One region of the Bradyrhizobium sp. Ken01 genome, then DNA from elsewhere that is predicted to be linked to it. Evidence: riboswitches for the same ligand, from Rfam matches in the RefSeq annotation. Region 1 holds a riboswitch; the other holds the start of a gene.
The links. Region 1 has a riboswitch for cobalamin ahead of AC0L3S_RS01205 (DUF1636 family protein). Riboswitches for the same ligand answer to the same signal wherever they lie in the genome.
Positions count from the first base shown of each region.

Region 1 (5,799 bases):
GGCGATCAGGGCATCGACCGGGCCAGTGTCGGCCGCGGTGAGATAGGAGCGATAGAAGGCCACGAGCGCTCGCGGCCTGCCCTCACCCAACGCCGGCGCGGCAATGACACCGCGCGCCGGATCGTAAAAGCCCATCTCAGGAACGGTCGTCTCCCCGATCACGGGGCCGGCATAGAGGCCCGAGGCCAGTGCAAGCTGCGCGATCGCGGCTTGCGATGCGACGGGGCCGCCGGTGTCGCAGAGCACCTTGAGCCGTCGCAGGGTCGAGACCGGCAGGGTCGAATATTCATCCAGCCGCGCGTCGTCGCGGCCGTCGGCCGGCAACACGGCCAGCACGATGCCGCGCTCCTTCGCCAGTTGCTGCAGGGCCGCGAGCCCATACGACCAATAGGATTCCCCGCCGATCAGACGCACGAGGATGCCGCGCGCCTGCGCCAGAGTGCGCTCGATATAGGTGTCGACCGAGAGCGGGTGACGGAGTTCGGCGAGATTGACCAGCCGTAGCGATGGCAGGCTGTCGCGGCCACGGCGCCAGCCGGCCGCGAACGCGGCAAGATCGGAATCCGAATACGAGAGCACCACGAGATCGGCCGGGTCCTGGCCGATGTCCCTTGGTATCGCGGTCTCCTCGAGACCGCGGCTCTCGCGGAAGACGACGTGCATCAGATGCTGAGTCCTGCCCTGATCGCGGCCTCGTCGATATCGCCGTGCTCGCCGATCACGACGAGCTTTGATCGCCTCGCACCCACGCCCCAAGGCTTGTCGAACTGGTGGCGCACGCGCTCGCCGACCGCTTGCAGCAAGAGGCGCATCGGCTTGCCTTCCATCGCGATGTAACCCTTGACGCGCAGCACATTCTGCTCGCGCGCCAGACGCTGAACGGATGCAACCAGCGCGTCGATATCGGCGACTTCAGGAAGATCAATCACGACGGACGCAAAATCGTCGTGCTCGTGATCCTCCTCGCCGTCGTGATGCGAGGGACGCGCGGCGAGATCGTTCTCGGCGGCAGCACCGAGACCGAGGATGAGACGCGCGTCGATCGCGCCGTCGGTGATCGCCAGCATCGGGACGCGACGCGGCATCTCGGCGGTGATCGCCGCCTTGGCCGCTTCGAGACCTGCCGCGTCCGCAAGGTCCGCCTTGGTCAACAGCACGATGTCGGCGCAGGCGATCTGGTCCTCGAACACTTCCGACAGCGGGGTCTCGTGATCGAGATTTTCATCGGCCGCACGCTGCGCCTCGACGGCCGCAGGGTCGGGCGCGAAACGGCCGGCGGCGACAGCTTCGGCATCGGCCAGCGCGATCACGCCGTCGACCGTGATGCGCGAACGGATCTCCGGCCAGTCGAACGCCTTCAGCAAAGGCTTGGGCAGCGCCAGGCCCGAGGTCTCGATCAGGATATGATCGGGCCGGACCGGCCGCGACAGCAGCTTCTCCATGGTCGGAATGAAATCGTCCGCGACGGTGCAGCAGATGCAGCCATTGGCGAGCTCGATGATGTTCTCTTCCGGGCAATTCGCATCGGCGCAGGATTTCAGAATCTCGCCATCGACGCCCTCACTGCCGAACTCGTTGACGAGCACCGCGAGCTTCCTGCCGTTGGCGTTGGCAAGCAGATGCTGGATCAGCGTGGTCTTGCCGGAGCCGAGAAAGCCCGTGACGACCGTGACCGGGACTTTTGCGAGCGAATTCATTCGGCGGCCTCCGGCACGACGGCCATGGGGAAAATGGGGGGAATGCGGGCAAGCGATTGCTTGCGGAAGATCTCCGGGCGGCTGCGCCAGGACACAAGGCCGTCGGGCGCGGCCGCATAGGCCGCGGCGCCTGCGACGACGTCGATCGCATTCGCATCCGACAGACGGCCATAGACATAGGACCAGCGGCCAGGCGCGCTGAGCGCGACCGAGCAACCCTGGTTGCAAGCCGACAGGCATTCGACGGGAACCACGCTGACGCCGTCGGGCACGCCGGCCTCGAGGATCGCACCATGCAGACGTTTGCCGGGCGTCGTCTCGCCCTCGCCAAGCGTCTGGCCGGCGCGGCAGGTGATGCAGACATGAAGTGTGACGGTCATCGCTTCTTCCAGAATAAACAGCGGGAAGCGAAGAGGCCCACGAACCGTTCTTGCGAAGGCCCGTTTCCCCGTCGCGGAACACCCCGTCCGCCGGTCCAAAATCGTCCGCGCTGGCAGGTCTCCCGGCTTGCGGAGCAGGGTTTCCCCTTCGATCCCCGCCTTCCCGATCCCCAGGGGATCAGTGGCTTGGGCATCTCTCCGGTCACGGTCGCGGGGGCGGCTGCATTTTGGAACCAAATCTTGCCGATTCGGACCCTATCGCATTCCCTCTTCGCCTGTCGTAGGACAGGAACCAACGCCGGGCCACCATTTGCCCCCGACCGCCTCTTGTCAAGCCGAAGGACCCCGTCCGATGACGTCAGAACCGGATACCCAGACGGCCGACCAAACCGACGCCCGCCACGCCTCGAAAATGGCGAAGAAGAAGGCCGCCCGCGACAAGATCATGGCGACCAAGAGCGGCGAAAAGGGCCTCATCATCGTCCACACCGGCGCCGGCAAGGGCAAGTCCTCCTCCGCGTTCGGCATGATCGTCCGCTGCGTCGCCCATGGCTTCCCCTGCGCGGTCGTACAGTTCATCAAGGGCGCCTGGGACACGGGCGAGCGTCGCATGCTCACCGGCCATTTCGGTGACCTCTGCCAGTTCCACGCCATGGGCGAAGGTTTTACCTGGGAGACGCAGGATCGCGTCCGTGACATCGCCGCCGCGCGCGCCGGCTGGGAGAAGGCCAAGGAACTGATCCTCGACCAGAATCTCCGCATGGTCGTGCTCGACGAGATCAACATCGCGCTGCGCTACGACTATCTCGATATCGCGGAGGTCGTCGAATTCCTCACGACCTCGAAGCCGCCGATGACGCATGTCGTGCTCACCGGACGCAACGCCAAGGACGAGCTGATCGAGATCGCCGATCTCGTCACCGAGATGACGCTGGTCAAGCACCCCTTCCGCTACGGCATCAAGGCGCAAGCCGGCGTGGAGTTCTAAGAAACTCGCGATGGCGCGCGCATTGATGATCCAGGGGGCCGGCTCGGACGTGGGCAAGTCGCTCATCGTCGCCGGCCTCGCGCGCGCCTTTGTGCGACGCGGCCTGCGCGTGCTCCCGTTCAAGCCGCAGAACATGTCGAACAATGCGGCCGTCACCATCGACGGCGGCGAGATCGGCCGCGCCCAGGCACTCCAGGCACTGGCTGCTCGGGTCGAGCCGCACACCGACATGAATCCGGTGCTGCTCAAGCCCGAGACGGATGTCGGCGCGCAGGTGATCGTGCAGGGAAAACGCATCGCGACCGCGCGTGCGCGTGAATATGCGGCGATGAAACCGTCATTGATGGGCGCCGTGCTGGAGAGCTTCGAGCGGCTGAAGGCGCGCGCAGATCTCGTGCTGGTGGAGGGCGCCGGCAGCCCGGCCGAGGTGAACCTGCGCAAGGCCGACATCGCCAATATGGGCTTTGCGCGCAAGGCCGATGTGCCGGTCGTGCTGGTCGGCGACATCGACCGCGGCGGAGTCATCGCGCAACTCGTCGGCATCAAGACGGTGATCGACCCGGATGACGCCGCGATGATCCAGGGATTTGTCATCAACAAGTTCCGCGGCGATCCCACGCTGTTCGACGACGGCTACAGGCTGATCGAACAAAAGACCGCATGGCGCGGCTTCGGCGTGCTGCCCTGGTTCGCGCGCGCCGGCGAGCTGCCGGCCGAGGATGCGCTGGGCCTGAGCGATGCGCGCAAGCCGGGCCAATGCAAGATCGCCTGTCTCGCGCTGTCGCGGATCGCCAATTTCGACGATCTCGATCCGCTCAAGCTCGAGCCTGGCGTCGATCTCGTGATGGTGCGGCCGGGCGAAGCCATCGCCGGCGACGTGCGCCTCGTCATCATTCCCGGTTCGAAATCCACCCGCGGCGACCTCGCCTTCCTGCGCGCCCAGGGCTGGGACATCGATCTCCTGGCGCATCACCGCAGAGGCGGCCATGTGCTCGGCCTCTGCGGCGGATATCAGATGCTCGGACGCAGCGTCACGGATCCCGATGGGATCGAGGGCCCCGCGGGCGACACAGCGGGTCTCGGGCTTCTGGATGTCGCGACGGTGATGAGCCCGGAGAAGACGCTGACGCGTGTCGCGGCCGTGCATGCCGCGACGGATCAGCCGATCGAGGCTTATGAAATCCACATCGGGCGCACCGATGGGCCGGATCGCGCGCGGCCATTCGCAAGGCTGAATGGCGAACCGGAAGGCGCGATCTCGCGCGACGGACGCGTGCAAGGCAGCTATCTGCACGGCCTGTTCACGTCGGATGATTTCCGCAAGGCGTTTTTGGCGAAGCTCGACATTCCTGCCGGCGACGTGCCCTATCACGCCAGGGTCGAAAGCGCGCTCGATGCCCTCGCCAATCACATCGAAGCTCATCTCGACGTCGACGGCCTGCTCGCGCTAGCGCGCTAGAGCCTCGGCCAGGCGCGACCATTCGGATTCGCCGCCCGGAAGCCCGAGGCGCAGCCAATTCGGCTCTCGCGCGAACACGCGCGACCAGATATGGCGACGCGCCAGCTTCTCCTGCGCGGGAAGCGCGCCAGGCGTCCCGTAGAGACGAAACAGCTGCGTCCCGCCAACGAGCGTCCAGCCTTGCGACCGCACCATGCCATCGAGACGAACGCAGTCCCGCGCGAGCCGCGCGGACGTGGCCTCGGCCCAGGTATCATCACGCAGAGCTCGGCAGCCGATCGCGATCGCCGCTCCCGAGACCGGCCAAGGCCCCAATATCGCCGCGATCCTGCTGATGTCGGACGAATTGCCGAGCGCGAAACCGAGCCGCAGGCCGGCAAGGCCGTAAAACTTTCCGAAGGAGCGCAGAATCAACAGCCCCGGCCGATCCTCGGATGCAAGCGATAGCTGCGGGGCCGCATCGGCAAAACTCTCGTCGACGACGAGACGGCCGACGCGCGGCAGCACCGCCAGCAAATCCTTTGGCGTATGACATCGGCCGTCGGGATTGTTGGGATTGACAACAATGGCGAGGTCGGCGCCCACCAGCGCGTCGAGTTCCCCGACCTCCTGGACCTCCCAGCCCGCAGCCGAGAGGACCCCGGCATATTCGTTGTAGGTCGGCGCGAGGATGCGCGCGCGGCCGGGCAGCGCGAGTTGCGGCAGCAGTTGAATCGCGGCCTGTGCGCCGCCGAGCGCGACAACCGCCGCGCTCGTGCGATAAGCGTGCCGCGCCGCCTGATGCAGCGCCTCGATTTCGCCGCGGGACGGCAACGCGCTCCACGCGCGCGCGCTCACCTCGCCCACGGGATAAGGCAGGCGGTTGATCCCGGTCGACAGATCGATCCAATCCTCCGCGCGACCGCCGAAACGCTGCTGGGCCTGATCGAGATTTCCACCGTGCTCGCGCATGCGCTGTTCTTTCACGCGAAGGCCAGGATCGCAAGGACACCGGCGAGCAGCAGCATGGCGCGGCGGTAAACCGTCAATCCCCGATCGATATCGGCAGCAAGCGGATCGCGCGCACCCTCATTCAGCCATGGCTCGATTGTGGTGCTGCCGTGATAAATCCGTGGACCGCTGAGCCGCACATCAAGCGCACCCGCCATCGCTGCTTCCGGCCAGCCGGCATTGGGCGATCGATGTCGGCGTGCATCGCGCATCATGCACGACAGCGCCTCCGATCGCCGTGGCGCCAGCAGCACGAACAGACATCCGGTCAGCCGCGCCGGAATG
Region 1 covers NZ_JBVVPC010000001.1:260,716-266,514, reverse strand. Annotated here, with positions in the region: gene cobN (cobaltochelatase subunit CobN) at 1-663, opposite strand, end outside; gene cobW (cobalamin biosynthesis protein CobW) at 663-1,697, opposite strand; gene AC0L3S_RS01205 (DUF1636 family protein) at 1,694-2,077, opposite strand; cobalamin riboswitch at 2,173-2,389, opposite strand; gene cobO (cob(I)yrinic acid a,c-diamide adenosyltransferase) at 2,430-3,065, shown strand; gene AC0L3S_RS01195 (cobyric acid synthase) at 3,076-4,524, shown strand; gene cobD (threonine-phosphate decarboxylase CobD) at 4,513-5,475, opposite strand; gene cbiB (adenosylcobinamide-phosphate synthase CbiB) at 5,487-5,799, opposite strand, start outside.

Region 2 (5,799 bases), on a different contig from region 1:
TGGCAAGCCTCCAGCGAGTCCTCCGCGCAGCTAGCGTTGCAGCCATGAGCGAGGCTTGCACAAACCTCCAGTCGGGGTGTGTGACCGGAGGTTTGCCGAGATCCAACGTAGACCTGCGTCCGTTGGCGGTTTTTGCCGTCGCCGGTTGAGGAAGCGTCAGCCTCGCTTGCCCCCGCGCTGACGTGCCAAACAAACCGACGGACGCTTCCAGCGTCAAGTCGCGACTGACTCTCGCAAGAGGGCCCGAGGGCTCGTAGCCTGAAATTGAAGCGACCTGTTGCTGTCGCAGATGCAACATGGTCTCAGACCCGGGACAGCCGAATTGGGCAAATTGCCCAACATTGAGCGCGTCTGCGTTTGGCACGGCATTTGAAAGGGATCGCCCATGGCATCGCTCGCCTAAGGAGTCGGAAGGCATGGCTTACAAGATCGTCGCTTCGCAATGCACCGTTTGTGGCGCATGTGAGTTCGAGTGTCCCAACGCGGCGATCAGTCTGAAGCGCGACATTTACGTTATCGATGCCAAAAAATGTACGGAGTGCGAGGGCCATTGCGACACGCCGCAATGCGCGGTGGTCTGTCCGGTCCCTGACACCTGTGTCCCGTCCAAGACAGGATAGGCAGCCCGCGACCAAAAGGCCTCATCGCTCGATTTCGCGAACGAAGTTGTAGATGTGGGACCTTGAGGAGACCACGACCGCATGGGGCGCATCGAGGTCGATTAACATCGTTATGAGCTTAAGGCGCTGAGCGACTCCGAGGAACCCCTCAAAGGGCTCTGTCGGAGGACACCGTCGAATTTGTCACGAACAAGGACAAGGCCCTCGATGCTCAGTGGCCGCGTTAAGGCCTATCGTCGCTCGCCGCGAGTCGAGGCGAGGCAGACCGGCGTCGAGCGGCCACCGACGCATCGAAGCCGACGCAAAAGTCGCTCAGCACGTGAACACCTAGTGCACCGAGAAGATCATCTTGGCCAACCTCACGGAGCGGTCGACCTCGTGCCTGGTCGCGGGCCCGCCGAACACCAAGGAGCCGACCTGATCATCCGTGCGGTCCTGGAGCAATCCGGCTTTCGAAATTTTTAGGGAGCCTCGTGGGCTGTGACCAAACGGATGCCGGCCGAGGATGATCGCACCTTCCTGACGCGCAGGTTCGAAAAGCTGCTGACGGAAGGTCGCCTCCTCGCGATCACACAGATACCGAAAGCGGCCCGGGTTCGTTCCGGTGGTGGAGCTCAACCGTTACGCGAGCAGGGAGCGAATGCATTTCACAAGCGGAGCCTCCACGGATCAGGGCGTGTTCACCAGGCCGCGAGCAAGACCGTCGTACCCGCCTAGTGCGCTCGTAATCGCTTGGGCAATGTCGCAGCGAGAATCGGTAGGTTGACGCATCGATCCTCGTGCGCATAATTTCAAGCCGTCGCGGTCTCCGGATTTCGTTTGATCCGGAGCTAAGAGGGAAGCCGGTGCAATGCCGGCGCTGCCCCCGCAACTGTAAGCGGCGAGCCGCTGTCCAACGAAGTCACTGAAGCCATGCGGCTTCGGGAAGGCCGGACAGCAGCGACGACCCGTGAGCCAGGAGACCTGCCTCGACAAGATATCGTCCACGGGCGGGGCGTCCCGGTGTGCGCCAAGCAGTTGTCGCTCACGCGATGTTCGCTGTCTGCGTCCGCCATGGCCTTTGCCCCAACATGGGGTCTAAGCTATGTCAATCCTTTCGCTTCCCGTTGCCACACTGGGGACGTCACGCATCGGCCCACGACGCGAACTCAAATTCGCACTCGAGAGCTACTGGGCGGGAAAATCCAGCGAAGCCGAGCTCCTCGAGGCGGGGAGTGGACTTCGTGCCGCTAATTGGGCACGGCAGAAATCCCGCGGTGCGACCGTCATTCCTTCGAATGACTTCTCGCTCTACGACCATGTGCTCGATACCAGCCTAATGGTTGGCGCCATTCCCGACGTTTACGGCTGGAACGAAGGTCCTGTGTCGCTTAAAACCTACTTCACCATGGCGCGTGGCGCTCAAGACGGTGGTCACGCTCAGCATGGGCCCGGCGTAGCCGCACAGGAGATGACGAAGTGGTTCGATACGAACTACCACTACATGGTGCCGGAATTTCACCAGGATCAGATCTTTAAGTATGCCTCTCGGAAGCCGATCGAGGAATATGAGGAGGCAAGAAGCCTCGGTTATCAGACGCGGCCCGTCCTAGTGGGCCCAGTCACTTTCCTGAAGCTCGGCAAAAGCGTAAATCCCGCATTCAATCCGCTGTCGCTGCTTGATCGACTCCTCCCCGTCTATGTCGATGTTCTCCGCGAACTAGCCTCGCGCGGCGCTGAATGGGTTCAGCTCGACGAGCCATGCCTAGTGATGGACGTCGACGAAGCATCTCGGGCCGCTGTCCGCCGGGCCTATGCTCATTTCGCTAAGGCCGTGCCGGCCCTTAAAATCATGGTGGCCACATACTTCGGGGGTGTCGGCGACAATCTTGAAACAGTCTTGGCCTTGCCCGTTGCCGGGGTTCATGTCGACCTGGTTCGTGCACCTGACCAGTTGGACGCGATTGTCGCCAGAGCAGGTAGAGATCTCGTGGTCTCGCTCGGTGTCGTTGATGGTCGCAACGTGTGGCGCTCTAATCTGCCGGCGCTACTCGACCAACTTGCTCCTATGGTCAAAAAACTGGGCAGGGACCGTGTTCAGATTGCCCCCTCCTGCTCGCTGCTTCATGTTCCGACCGACATTGAACTAGAGATCGATCTCGATCCCAATCTGAAGACGTGGTTGGCGTTCTCAGTGCAGAAGATCAAGGAACTTTCGATATTGGGCAAAGCGCTGGCTGGCCATGCTGCCGACGTGACCGATGAACTCACGCTCTCAGAGGATGCATCCGTCACCCGCGAAACATCGCCGAAGATCCACAGTGCGAACGTCGCCGGACGAATGGCCGCGATCGACGATAGCATGCGTCGCCGTCGCAGTGCGTTCACCCAGCGCGCCGACGTCCAGCGCGTCGCCTTCGCATTGCCGATGTTTCCAACCACAACCATCGGATCCTTTCCGCAAACGGCGGACGTCCGCAATGCGCGTGCAGCTCATGCGCGGGGAGCGCTGAATGACACGCAGTACGAGCAGCTTCTGAAAGCGGAGACAGCCCATACCGTGCATTGGCAGGAAGATATCGGCCTGGACGTGCTCGTACACGGTGAGTTCGAGCGCAATGACATGGTTCAATACTTTGGCGAGCAGCTGTTGGGTTTCGCATTCACCAAGCACGGCTGGGTTCAGTCTTATGGCTCGCGGTGCGTTCGTCCTCCTATCCTGTTTGGAGATGTCTCCCGCCCGAAGCCCATGACCGTTAAATGGTGGCGACATGCGCAGTCTCTGACCAAAAAACCCGTCAAGGCTATGCTGACCGGACCGGTGACGATCCTGAACTGGTCGTTTGTCCGTGACGACATCCCGCGGAGCGAGACATGCCGACAGATCGCTCTCGCGATCCGAGACGAGGTCATCGACCTTGAGGCGGCTGGAGCGACCATGATCCAGATCGACGAGGCTGCGTTGCGGGAGGGATTGCCACTGCGCAAATCGCAGTGGAAGGACTATCTAGATTGGGCAGTGGACAGTTTCCGTGTTTGCTCCTCCGCTGTCGCTGACGGAACTCAGATCCATACGCACATGTGCTATTCCGAGTTCAACGAAATCATCGATGCGATCGCAGCAATGGATGCCGACGTCATTTCAATCGAGGCGTCGCGCTCCAAAATGGAATTGCTCGACGCTTTCAAGAGCTACAAATATCCTAATGAAATCGGGCCGGGCGTCTATGACATTCATTCACCGCGCATTCCCGCAGCAGCCGAGATCAAGCAGCTGATTGTGTTGGCGCGGCAGCGGGTTTCCGATCGGCAGCTCTGGATCAATCCCGACTGCGGACTGAAAACTCGAAGATGGGAGGAGGTGCGTCCCGCGCTCGTCAATATGGTGGCCGCCGCACGCGAGTTGCGGGCCGAGGCATGATCGTACGGAGCGTGTCGCCAACCTATCTGTGAATAAGATGAACGCGCTTTGGGAGCTCGCGATAACCTTGCGAGCTTCCAAAGTTTCCAGCGCCTACGAATGCCGGTTTGCCCCGGCGGAGGCGATCGCATACAGCGGCGACAAGCTCGAATCCGGCGGACGACCGCATGCCGGCCATACCGATTAGGTGACATATTCCCAGTCACTTGCGCTCGACGCGAACCACGATCCTATCGCTTCATTTATCCATCCCATGGATGCGTCCCATCACAACAATCTATTTTACCGCCCTTGCGGAATTTCATACCTAATTTGCGCCTTCGCGCGGTCTTCGGGAAGATTTGCTGGTATTCGGCGGTGCCAAAATACTGGCGCGTGACGGCAAACTGACGGTTGAGTTTCAGGGCTCGGCAGTCAAACCGCCTGCGCGATGGATCCCAGCTCCGTCAAGGCGCTGCCCGTGCCAACCGGACAGCTGGCAAGTGGTGAGCAAGTCCTGAAGTTTACGACAGGAGCGGAAGGCAAGCGGCTCGCTAACTTGTGCAGAGCGATATCCGCTTCTTGTTGTTTGACGGCGAGTGCCCTCGTCGTAAGTCGATCGCCGGTAGTCCTCCCTACCGACGAAAGCTGGAACGATGCGGAAAGCAGCGTCGCTCCCGCGTGACTTTCGCCCGGCCTCGCATTGAGGCCGGGCGGCTTTTTATGTGCCTGCTTATCAGTGACAGCAGGGGATCATTCATTTTGGCGTCATTGCGGGACCCCGGGTTCTTGGAGCGCATCTGTTGCTGTTCGGCAGGGCATGAGGCCGGTGCTGCTAAGGCTATCTGTCTATTGAAGGCTTTGGTGTCGTGTTGGTGCGCGTCGGCAGTATCGGATATTCGATCTTAGGCAGCCGACCGGTCAGCGAATTCAGAAATGAGATAATGTCGTTTTCCTCTCTATCGCTAAGCTTGGTGCCGAGCTGGATTTCACTCATCAGGGCAACAGCTTGCTTCAGGCTCCAAACCTGTCCCGAATGAAAGTAAGGGGCTCGCAACGCGACGTTTCGCAATGGCGCCGCGCGGAAGACATATTCGTCGCCGACCGCCCTGGTGACCGCAAACCGGCCCTTATCGGCGTCCGGAAGCACGCTTGCGTCCGGCTTTTTCATCACGCCGAACGGGAAGTAGGCCTGTCCACCGAGATTGATACCATTGTGGCAAGAGGAACATCCCTTCGCCATAAACAGTGCCAACCCTGACTTCTGCTGATCATCGAGGGCATGTGTATTGCCCTCCAGATACTGATCGAATGGAGCCGCAGGTGTAATGAGAGTCGCTTCAAAAGCCTCGATCGCCTTCGCAAAATTTTCAAAGGTGACCGGCCTCGCTTCGTTCGGAAAAGCGTTCTTGAACAAGACGACATAGCCGGGCATTGAGTTCAAGATACCGAGCACATGATCTGGAGTCGCATTCATTTCGGCACTCGCCTGCACCGGGCCGGTGGCCTGCGCCTTGAGGTCCGCGGCGCGTCCGTCCCAAAATTGCGCCGCATTGAACACTGCGTTGTAGACAGTTGGGGCCCGGCGCAGGCCGACCTTCCAGCCGTGACCAACGGAGGTCGGACCGGCATCGACTCCGCCGGTGCCGAGATTGTGGCACGTATTGCAGCTAATGACCCCGCTCGCCGATAGCCGCGGATCGAAGAACAGCATCTTGCCAAGCTCCACCTTTCCATGCGTCACCGGATTGTTTTTTACCGCAGGAATGACCGAGGGGATTGGATGGAAGATCTGCTTGG
Region 2 covers NZ_JBVVPC010000016.1:23,099-28,897, reverse strand. Annotated here, with positions in the region: gene AC0L3S_RS17320 (4Fe-4S binding protein) at 417-620, shown strand; gene AC0L3S_RS17315 (hypothetical protein) at 948-1,238, opposite strand; cobalamin riboswitch at 1,406-1,605, shown strand; gene metE (5-methyltetrahydropteroyltriglutamate--homocysteine S-methyltransferase) at 1,705-4,020, shown strand; gene AC0L3S_RS17305 (cytochrome-c peroxidase) at 4,841-5,799, opposite strand, start outside.
Region 2: it holds a riboswitch for cobalamin, as region 1 does, so the genes downstream of both, metE (5-methyltetrahydropteroyltriglutamate--homocysteine S-methyltransferase) here and AC0L3S_RS01205 (DUF1636 family protein) in region 1, are expected to answer to the same signal.